Regions from separate parts of the Heyndrickxia vini genome, predicted to be linked through region 2. Evidence: a T-box and tRNA genes for the amino acid it is inferred to sense, from the RefSeq annotation. Region 2 holds a T-box; the other regions hold tRNA genes.
What was found. A T-box is a leader RNA that pairs with one kind of tRNA and senses whether it is charged. The one in region 2 lies ahead of thrS (threonine--tRNA ligase), so its partner is inferred to be a tRNA-Thr.
Positions count from the first base shown of each region.

Region 1 (3,254 bases), 1.8 Mb from region 2:
ATAAAAGCTACCCCGGGGATAACAGGCTTATCTCCCCCAAGAGTCCACATCGACGGGGAGGTTTGGCACCTCGATGTCGGCTCATCGCATCCTGGGGCTGTAGTCGGTCCCAAGGGTTGGGCTGTTCGCCCATTAAAGCGGTACGCGAGCTGGGTTCAGAACGTCGTGAGACAGTTCGGTCCCTATCCGTCGTGGGCGTAGGAAATTTGAGAGGAGCTGTCCTTAGTACGAGAGGACCGGGATGGACGCACCGCTGGTGTACCAGTTGTCTTGCCAAAGGCATCGCTGGGTAGCTATGTGCGGAAGGGATAAGTGCTGAAAGCATCTAAGCATGAAGCCCCCCTCAAGATGAGATTTCCCTTAGTTTATCTAAATAAGACCCCTGAAAGATGATCAGGTTGATAGGTTCGAGGTGGAAGTGTGGCGACACATGGAGCTGACGAATACTAATCGGTCGAAGACTTATCCTAATTTGATTTGAAGTTATTATGAAGTGTTTCTCATCTATCTAGTTTTGAAGGAATAATTTTAAATTAATCCTTGAAAAATTTTAAAAAACATATATAATAATATATGTCCATAAGGTTTGGTGGCTAAAGCGAGAAGGTCACACCCGTTCCCATCCCGAACACGGAAGTTAAGCTTCTCAGCGCCGATGGTAGTTGGGGGCTCTCCCCCTGCAAGAGTAGGACGTCGCCAAGCTTGTAATATTCCGCAGTAGCTCAGTGGTAGAGCTATCGGCTGTTAACCGATCGGTCGTAGGTTCGAATCCTACCTGCGGAGCCATTAGGAGAGCTGTCCGAGTGGCCGAAGGAGCACGATTGGAAATCGTGTAGACGGTTAACGCTGTCTCAAGGGTTCAAATCCCTTGCTCTCCGCCATTTAAACTGTGGCCCGTTGGTCAAGCGGTTAAGACACCGCCCTTTCACGGCGGTAACACGGGTTCGAATCCCGTACGGGTCACCATTTAATAAATTGTAAATTACATAATGGAGGATTAGCTCAGCTGGGAGAGCACCTGCCTTACAAGCAGGGGGTCGGCGGTTCGATCCCGTCATCCTCCACCATATTATTATCGCGGGGTGGAGCAACGAGCGTTACTTCATCGAATAATCTGCGAGTTGTACCGATTGAGCAACATCTTGAATAAGCTTACTGAAATCGGGACAGTCGAATATGCAAAGTGCGATAATAAATCTTTATATTAACATTACCGCGGGGTGGAGCAGTCTGGTAGCTCGTCGGGCTCATAACCCGAAGGTCGCAGGTTCAAATCCTGCCTCCGCAATTGATTTGAAAATAAAATGGTCCGGTAGTTCAGCTGGTTAGAATGCCTGCCTGTCACGCAGGAGGTCGCGGGTTCGAGTCCCGTCCGGACCGCCATTTTTATAAAATACATATGTGGCTCGGTAGCTCAGTCGGTAGAGCAATGGACTGAAAATCCATGTGTCGGCGGTTCGATTCCGTCCCGAGCCACCATTTATAATAATATTAAGCCGGCCTAGCTCAATTGGTAGAGCAACTGACTTGTAATCAGTAGGTTGGGGGTTCAAGTCCTCTGGCCGGCACCATTCATTACTTATTGTAATGAGATGGAGGGGTAGCGAAGTGGCTAAACGCGGCGGACTGTAAATCCGCTCCTTCGGGTTCGGCGGTTCGAATCCGTCCCCCTCCACCATTAGAATAGGGGCATAGTTTAAAGGTAGAACTAAGGTCTCCAAAACCTTCAGTGTGGGTTCGATTCCTACTGCCCCTGCCATGGCGGTTGTGGCGAAGTGGTTAACGCATCGGATTGTGGTTCCGACATTCGTGGGTTCGATTCCCATCAGCCGCCCCATTTATGAACAAATAAATATTTACAACATATACTATTATTGGGCTATAGCCAAGTGGTAAGGCAACGGACTTTGACTCCGTCACTCGTTGGTTCGAATCCAGCTAGCCCAGTTTGCGGAAGTAGTTCAGTGGTAGAACACCACCTTGCCAAGGTGGGGGTCGCGGGTTCGAATCCCGTCTTCCGCTCCAACAATGGCGGCATAGCCAAGTGGTAAGGCAGAGGTCTGCAAAACCTTTACCACCGGTTCGAATCCGGTTGCCGCCTCCATAATATGCCGGTGTGGCGGAATTGGCAGACGCGCACGACTCAAAATCGTGTTCCTTCGGGAGTGTCGGTTCGACCCCGACCACCGGTATCATAGCACTGCTTGCCAATGTAGTGAAATCAACGTTTCTTACTCTATGTAAGGAACGTTTTTTATTTATCTCAAATACGATTCTTTGAAAATTATTGTGTACATAAAATCGTGAGCGTACCTGTCATTAAACAAGGAGGAATTTAAAAATGGCAAGGCATACAAAAGAATTATCTATTGAGGAGTATCAATCATTAACAGTCCAAAAAGCGTAAAGGAAATTGATTTCAAAACTGCTCTTTCTTTATTTGTTGATGATTGTCAAATCAGAAATCTAAGCCTCAAACAATCCAATATTATAGAAATGAATTATCTGTTTTCTTTAAAATCCTAAGAGAACAGGAAATTACCCCCTCACTAGACACTATTTCTAAAGAGCATATAAAGCGATAAAGCGAAATGTCATTCTCTATATGAATGAGAAGGGATTGCAAACAGTAACAATGGACACACGTTTAAGAGCAATTAGAGCATTTTTAAATTTCCTGCATCGTGAACGGCATCTTAAAGAAATTTAGTTAATTGACATTAAACTGCTTAAAGACCGTAAAAAATGGATAAAAATGTAAAATAACATTGACTGTTTCGGCAGTCCTATTTTAGTTCAATAAGATATACATAAAAAAACTAGCTTTTTGGTCTAGGTTTAGCGTCATCCACAGTTTTCTACACAGCAGAGAATCATAACAATTTTAAAAATCTATTCCTCCAGTCCTCTGCAAGGGCATCAACTGCCAATATCTTTTCAATTGATGCTTTATCCTGTTTTTGGTGAAAAAGAATTTGAGTAGCAAAAGAAACGGATATTTCTTTTGAGTGTTTTTCCAAAAGAGTTATTTCCGAATCGAACTTAATAGTTCCCTCTTCCAATACCCGAAAAAAGTAACCAGTTAGAGTCGTTTCAATCACTTTCTTTAAAAGTTGTTTTTCCTCGTTATAATTGGAGATAGTTACACAAGGTACCCTCCCTTGTGTTATTTGAAGAATAGTATCCCCTATTTTATATATGTCACCAATACAAACCTGTTCTTCCGTCATACCTGTTGCAGTAATATTTTCCCC
Region 1 covers NZ_CP065425.1:3,190,728-3,193,981, reverse strand. The annotation lists rRNA gene I5776_RS16055 (23S ribosomal RNA) at 1-470, shown strand, start outside; rRNA gene rrf (5S ribosomal RNA) at 586-702, shown strand; tRNA gene I5776_RS16045 (tRNA-Asn) at 712-786, shown strand; tRNA gene I5776_RS16040 (tRNA-Ser) at 790-881, shown strand; tRNA gene I5776_RS16035 (tRNA-Glu) at 892-966, shown strand; tRNA gene I5776_RS16030 (tRNA-Val) at 992-1,067, shown strand; tRNA gene I5776_RS16025 (tRNA-Met) at 1,215-1,288, shown strand; tRNA gene I5776_RS16020 (tRNA-Asp) at 1,307-1,383, shown strand; tRNA gene I5776_RS16015 (tRNA-Phe) at 1,404-1,479, shown strand; tRNA gene I5776_RS16010 (tRNA-Thr) at 1,496-1,571, shown strand; tRNA gene I5776_RS16005 (tRNA-Tyr) at 1,595-1,678, shown strand; tRNA gene I5776_RS16000 (tRNA-Trp) at 1,686-1,759, shown strand; tRNA gene I5776_RS15995 (tRNA-His) at 1,762-1,837, shown strand; tRNA gene I5776_RS15990 (tRNA-Gln) at 1,876-1,947, shown strand; tRNA gene I5776_RS15985 (tRNA-Gly) at 1,951-2,025, shown strand; tRNA gene I5776_RS15980 (tRNA-Cys) at 2,031-2,104, shown strand; tRNA gene I5776_RS15975 (tRNA-Leu) at 2,111-2,192, shown strand; gene I5776_RS15970 (MOSC domain-containing protein) at 2,874-3,254, opposite strand, start outside.
Region 1: it has a tRNA-Thr gene. The T-box ahead of thrS (threonine--tRNA ligase) is inferred to sense a tRNA for this amino acid. The anticodon was not compared.

Region 2 (3,254 bases):
AGGGGGGGATATGCTTGGATTTTATTTTTAAAGAGTTGGAAGATGCAATTTGGCTTCATGAATATTTTATTAAAAGGGATAAGACAGTTTGGTTCCATGAAACGATTTTTCAAAATCAAAAACAATATTTTTTATCAATTGATATTAATTTACTATCAAATACTGATATACAAGAGGGATTTATTCAATTTATTCTTTTAAAAAAACGATTAGATTGGGTTCGTGATATTTTAAATGAGTATTTTTATTATAAAGAGGAGTCAGAACAGAATAATATTCTTGATATTGTCATTGAAATGTTTAATGGTGAACGTGAGGAATTAACCAATATTATAGGTGTGATAAATGATGAGGAAATGATACAGGAGGCTGTTTTTTCTTTGTTGGAACAACATGAATCCGTTTCATTCGATTCGTTGCTTAAATTTAGATTAAAAGCCTATTTTGAACGATTGATTCATTATGTTGAGATGGCAATTGATGAATATAAGATGGAACAAGAATATCAAGTTTTTGTCCAAATGTTAAGGGACTATTTAGCTAAACGTGAACCGAAAATGAAAATAGTAAGAATATACTTCGAAGGTTACGGGAAGTTTTTTGATGAACATTTTAAAGAAATAACGAAGAAAGATATGAATGAATTAATGGATCGAAGGTTATTAACTAATCATCCTGTCTATATTGATTCCGTTACGATCGCACCCTTGTTATCTATTGCACCTACGATGATTTATGTGTATATTGATTCAGAAGAAAATGGGTTAATTCGAACACTCAGGAACATATTTGAAGAAAGAATTATTCTATTAAAAAAGGAACAATTTGCAAGGGATAAGCAGATTGTGATGAAAAATACGATAAATCAATAAATCACTCTTGATTTTCTCTAATGAACCATCTATAATAACGTACATATTAGTAAAGTACGAATGCCCTTTCATATATGGAATTAGTACTTAACAAATAATCTAAATGTAACGATGAGGACAACAGTATTCCTTTACGGTTCCCAGAGAGGAAAGATTTGGTGAAACTTTCCAACACGAAACGAGTACTTACCACCTCTAAACTTCAACTGCGAAAGAGCACTCTATTAGTAGTTGACGGAGCCATTCCGTTAAAAATGATCCGAAGTCATATCGAATTATTGATATGTAAACTAGGGTGGAACCACGTGTATATAACTCGTCCCTTTCCAGGGACGAGTTTTTTATTTTTGTCTAGCGCAAGCGCTTTTCTAAGTATTAATTAAATAGAAGGAGTGTAAAAACATGTCTGACATGATTAAAATGACTTTTCCAGATGGTGCCATAAAGGAGTTTCCTGCTGGAACAACAACTGAAGATATTGCGGCATCTATAAGCCCGGGGTTAAAGAAAAAAGCAATTGCCGGGAAAGTAAACGAAAAACTAATTGATTTCCGTACACCAATTAATGTTGATGGATCAATAGAAATTGTCACACCCGACCATAAAGATGCATTAGAGGTTCTTCGTCATAGTACCGCCCATTTAATGGCACAGGCTATAAGAAGAATATATGGCCATGTAAAATTAGGGGTTGGACCTGTTATTGAAGATGGATTTTTCTATGACATGGATCTTGAAGTATCTATTACACCTGAAGACCTACCAAAAATAGAAAAAGAAATGAAGAAAATTATCAGTGAAAATCTTGAAATCGTTCGTAAAGAAGTTACTCGTGATGAAGCGAAAGAGCTATTTGCGGGTGACGAATATAAGCAAGAATTAATCGATGCGATACCTGCAGATGAGAAAGTAACAATCTATGAGCAAGGTGAATTTTTTGATCTTTGCCGTGGTGTTCATGTGCCATCGACGGGAAAAATTAAAGAATTTAAACTTTTAAGTATTGCTGGTGCTTACTGGCGCGGAAATAGCGATAATAAAATGCTTCAACGGGTATATGGAACTGCTTTCTTTAAGAAAGAAGATTTAGAGCAACATTTAAAATTCTTAGAAGAAGCAAAAGAAAGAGATCACCGTAAAATCGGGAAAGAATTAAATTTATTTACGACTTCCCAAAAAGTTGGACAAGGTCTCCCATTATGGATGCCAAAAGGTGCAACTATTCGCCGTACTGTTGAACGCTATATTGTTGATAAAGAAGAGCGTCTCGGTTATGATCATGTATACACTCCAATTATGGGTAGTGTAGATTTATATAAAACAAGTGGTCACTGGGATCACTACCAAGAGGATATGTTCCCGGTTATGGAAATGGATAATGAACAATTAGTGCTTCGTCCAATGAACTGCCCGCATCATATGATGATTTATAAAAATGGTATTCATAGTTATCGTGAATTGCCAATTCGTATTGCAGAGCTAGGTACAATGCACCGTTACGAAATGTCGGGAGCACTTTCAGGATTACAACGTGTTCGTGGAATGACGTTGAATGATGCACATATTTTTGTTCGTCCTGATCAAATCAAAGAAGAGTTCCAACGGGTAGTTGAATTAATTATTGCGGTTTATAAAGACTTTGATATTACGGATTATTCATTCCGCCTATCGTACCGCGATCCTGAGGATAAAGAAAAATACTTCGACGACGATGAAATGTGGAACAAAGCTCAAAGCATGCTTAAAGAAGCAATGGATGGTCTAGGACTAGAATATTTTGAAGCAGATGGAGAAGCCGCTTTTTACGGACCTAAATTGGATGTTCAAGTACGTACAGCTCTTGGTAAGGATGAAACGCTTTCCACTGTTCAGCTTGATTTCTTATTACCAGAACGCTTTGACTTAACATACGTTGGTGAAGATGGAAAACCGCATCGCCCAGTCGTAATTCACCGTGGGGTTGTATCAACGATGGAACGTTTTGTTGCCTACTTAATTGAGGAATACAAAGGCGCTTTTCCAACTTGGCTAGCTCCGGTACAAGCGGTTGTTATTCCAGTGTCACCGGATATTCACTTTGATTATGCGAAACAAGTGGAAGAAAAACTTCGTTCTGAAGGCTTTAGGGTAGAGTTGGATTCACGGAACGAAAAAATTGGTTACAAAATTCGTGAACATCAAATGCAAAAAATTCCTTATATGCTTGTAGTGGGAGATAATGAAGTAAGTGAAAACGCAGTAAATGTGCGTAAGTATGGTGAACAAAAATCAGAAACGATTCCTTTCGAACAATTTATTACTCATTTGAAACATGAAGTAGTAAAATAAATTTCAAAAAAATGTTGCAGAAGAAATAAGATTTTGATAATATAAATGATGTTG
Region 2 covers NZ_CP065425.1:1,413,070-1,416,323, forward strand. The annotation lists gene I5776_RS07025 (putative sporulation protein YtxC) at 15-872, shown strand; T-box leader at 972-1,199, shown strand; gene thrS (threonine--tRNA ligase) at 1,275-3,200, shown strand.

Region 3 (3,254 bases), 130 kb from region 2:
CTACCACTGAGCTACTGCGGAATAAATGGGCCTAAATGGACTCGAACCATCGACCTCACGCTTATCAGGCGTGCGCTCTAACCAGCTGAGCTATAGGCCCATAAAATATGGAGCGGGTGATGGGAATCGAACCCACGACAACAGCTTGGAAGGCTGTAGTTTTACCACTAAACTACACCCGCAATATGGGGCGGCTAGTGGGAATCGAACCCACGCATGTCGGAACCACAATCCGATGCGTTAACCACTTCGCCATAGCCGCCACATTGTATATATACAATCTTTGATAACTTTATATGGTGGCTCGGGACGGAATCGAACCGCCGACACATGGATTTTCAGTCCATTGCTCTACCGACTGAGCTACCGAGCCAAGTATGTATATTATATGTAAATGGCGGTCCGGACGGGACTCGAACCCGCGACCTCCTGCGTGACAGGCAGGCATTCTAACCAGCTGAACTACCGGACCAATTTTTTTTCAACATAAGGAGAAAATAAACATCCTTATTTTTCTTTCAGCGACAGCTGAAAATAACAGTATATTTTTGACTAATGTCAAAATAACTATCTTTAATTGCGGAGGCAGGATTTGAACCTGCGACCTTCGGGTTATGAGCCCGACGAGCTACCAGACTGCTCCACCCCGCGGCAATATTAATATACATTCATATGGCGGAGGAAGAGGGATTCGAACCCCCGCGCGGTGTAACCCGCCTGTCGGTTTTCAAGACCGATCCCTTCAGCCAGACTTGGGTATTCCTCCGAAATTATATGGTGGACCTTGTAGGACTCGAACCTACGACCGGACGGTTATGAGCCGTCTGCTCTAACCAGCTGAGCTAAAGGTCCTATATGGTAGCGGCGGAGGGGATCGAACCCACGACCTCACGGGTATGAACCGTACGCTCTAGCCAGCTGAGCTACGCCGCCATATAGTTATAATTAAAATTTAATTGGTGGAGCCTAGCGGGATCGAACCGCTGACCTCCTGCGTGCAAAGCAGGCGCTCTCCCAGCTGAGCTAAGGCCCCATATTAGTTTTTGTATATAATGGTCGGGAAGACAGGATTCGAACCTGCGACCCCTTGGTCCCAAACCAAGTGCTCTACCAAGCTGAGCTACTTCCCGAACTTAATGGCGCGCCCGAGAGGAGTCGAACCCCTAACCTTTTGATCCGTAGTCAAACGCTCTATCCAATTGAGCTACGGGCGCATATAATGAAAGTTATTTCGCTTCGCAAAAAAACTTTGGTGCCGAGGACCGGAATCGAACCGGTACGGTAGTCACCTACCGCAGGATTTTAAGTCCTGTGCGTCTGCCAGTTCCGCCACCCCGGCAAGGGTTGTCTGGAGCGGAAGACGGGATTCGAACCCGCGACCCCCACCTTGGCAAGGTGGTGTTCTACCACTGAACTACTTCCGCGACTTAATTAGTTATAATGCGGGTGAAGGGAGTCGAACCCCACGCCTTGCGGCGCCAGATCCTAAGTCTGGTGCGTCTGCCAATTCCGCCACACCCGCGTAAATTTAATGGTGAGCCATGAAGGACTCGAACCTTCGACCCTCTGATTAAAAGTCAGATGCTCTACCGACTGAGCTAATGGCTCATTTCTTTTAAAAATGGTGCCGGCCAGAGGACTTGAACCCCCAACCTACTGATTACAAGTCAGTTGCTCTACCAATTGAGCTAGGCCGGCATATTAAATTATTTTCCTTATATTGAACCACTTAAGAAGGTCGTCCAGCTTTCAGACTGATTATTCAAGTAGCGGCTCAAGCTGTACGCTGAAGTTATTCCTACGAAGCGTATTCGGTCGTGCTCTACCAATTGAGCTAGGCCGGCAAAATGATTTTTTGTCTAAAAGATGGTGGAGGATGACGGAATCGAACCGCCGACCCCCTGCTTGTAAGGCAGGTGCTCTCCCAGCTGAGCTAATCCTCCATGTATTATACAGCCTGGCAACGTCCTACTCTTGCAGGGGGAGAGCCCCCAACTACCATCGGCGCTGAGAAGCTTAACTTCCGTGTTCGGGATGGGAACGGGTGTGACCTTCTCGCCATAATTACCAGACTAAAAATTTCAGGGATTGTTCCCTCAAAACTAGATAGATGAGAAATACTTCATAATAACGTCAAATCAAATTAGGATAAGTCTTCGACCGATTAGTATTCGTCAGCTCCATGTGTCGCCACACTTCCACCTCGAACCTATCAACCTGATCATCTTTCAGGGGTCTTATTTAGATAAACTAAGGGAAATCTCATCTTGAGGGGGGCTTCATGCTTAGATGCTTTCAGCACTTATCCCTTCCGCACATAGCTACCCAGCGATGCCTTTGGCAAGACAACTGGTACACCAGCGGTGCGTCCATCCCGGTCCTCTCGTACTAAGGACAGCTCCTCTCAAATTTCCTACGCCCACGACGGATAGGGACCGAACTGTCTCACGACGTTCTGAACCCAGCTCGCGTACCGCTTTAATGGGCGAACAGCCCAACCCTTGGGACCGACTACAGCCCCAGGATGCGATGAGCCGACATCGAGGTGCCAAACCTCCCCGTCGATGTGGACTCTTGGGGAGATAAGCCTGTTATCCCCGGGGTAGCTTTTATCCGTTGAGCGATACTACTTCCATGCGGAACCACCGGATCACTAAGCCCGACTTTCGTCCCTGCTCGACTTGTAGGTCTCGCAGTCAAGCTCCCTTGTGCCTTTACACTCTGCGAATGATTTCCAACCATTCTGAGGGAACCTTTGGGCGCCTCCGTTACCTTTTAGGAGGCGACCGCCCCAGTCAAACTGCCCGCCTGACACTGTCTCCCACCCCGATCAGGGGTGCGGGTTAGAATTTCAATACAGCCAGGGTAGTATCCCACCGACGCCTCCACCGAAGCTGGCGCTCCGGCTTCAAAGGCTCCTACCTATCCTGTACAAGCTGTACCAAAATTCAATATCAGGCTGCAGTAAAGCTCCACGGGGTCTTTCCGTCCTGTCGCGGGTAACCTGCATCTTCACAGGTACTATAATTTCACCGAGTCTCTCGTTGAGACAGTGCCCAGATCGTTGCGCCTTTCGTGCGGGTCAGAACTTACCTGACAAGGAATTTCGCTACCTTAGGACCGTTATAGTTACGGCCGCCGTTTACTGGGGCTTCAATTCAAAGCTTCGCTTGCGCTAACCTCTCCTCTTAACCTTCCAGCACCGGGCAGGCGTCAGCCCCTATACTTCGCCTTGCGGCTTCGCAGAGACCTGT
Region 3 covers NZ_CP065425.1:1,283,180-1,286,433, reverse strand. The annotation lists tRNA gene I5776_RS06410 (tRNA-Asn) at 1-21, opposite strand, end outside; tRNA gene I5776_RS06405 (tRNA-Ile) at 27-100, opposite strand; tRNA gene I5776_RS06400 (tRNA-Gly) at 109-182, opposite strand; tRNA gene I5776_RS06395 (tRNA-His) at 187-262, opposite strand; tRNA gene I5776_RS06390 (tRNA-Phe) at 298-373, opposite strand; tRNA gene I5776_RS06385 (tRNA-Asp) at 396-472, opposite strand; tRNA gene I5776_RS06380 (tRNA-Met) at 578-651, opposite strand; tRNA gene I5776_RS06375 (tRNA-Ser) at 674-766, opposite strand; tRNA gene I5776_RS06370 (tRNA-Ile) at 776-852, opposite strand; tRNA gene I5776_RS06365 (tRNA-Met) at 857-933, opposite strand; tRNA gene I5776_RS06360 (tRNA-Ala) at 958-1,033, opposite strand; tRNA gene I5776_RS06355 (tRNA-Pro) at 1,054-1,130, opposite strand; tRNA gene I5776_RS06350 (tRNA-Arg) at 1,138-1,214, opposite strand; tRNA gene I5776_RS06345 (tRNA-Leu) at 1,251-1,339, opposite strand; tRNA gene I5776_RS06340 (tRNA-Gly) at 1,350-1,424, opposite strand; tRNA gene I5776_RS06335 (tRNA-Leu) at 1,442-1,522, opposite strand; tRNA gene I5776_RS06330 (tRNA-Lys) at 1,533-1,608, opposite strand; tRNA gene I5776_RS06325 (tRNA-Thr) at 1,623-1,698, opposite strand; tRNA gene I5776_RS06320 (tRNA-Val) at 1,868-1,943, opposite strand; rRNA gene rrf (5S ribosomal RNA) at 1,956-2,072, opposite strand; rRNA gene I5776_RS06310 (23S ribosomal RNA) at 2,145-3,254, opposite strand, start outside.
Region 3: it has a tRNA-Thr gene. The T-box ahead of thrS (threonine--tRNA ligase) is inferred to sense a tRNA for this amino acid. The anticodon was not compared.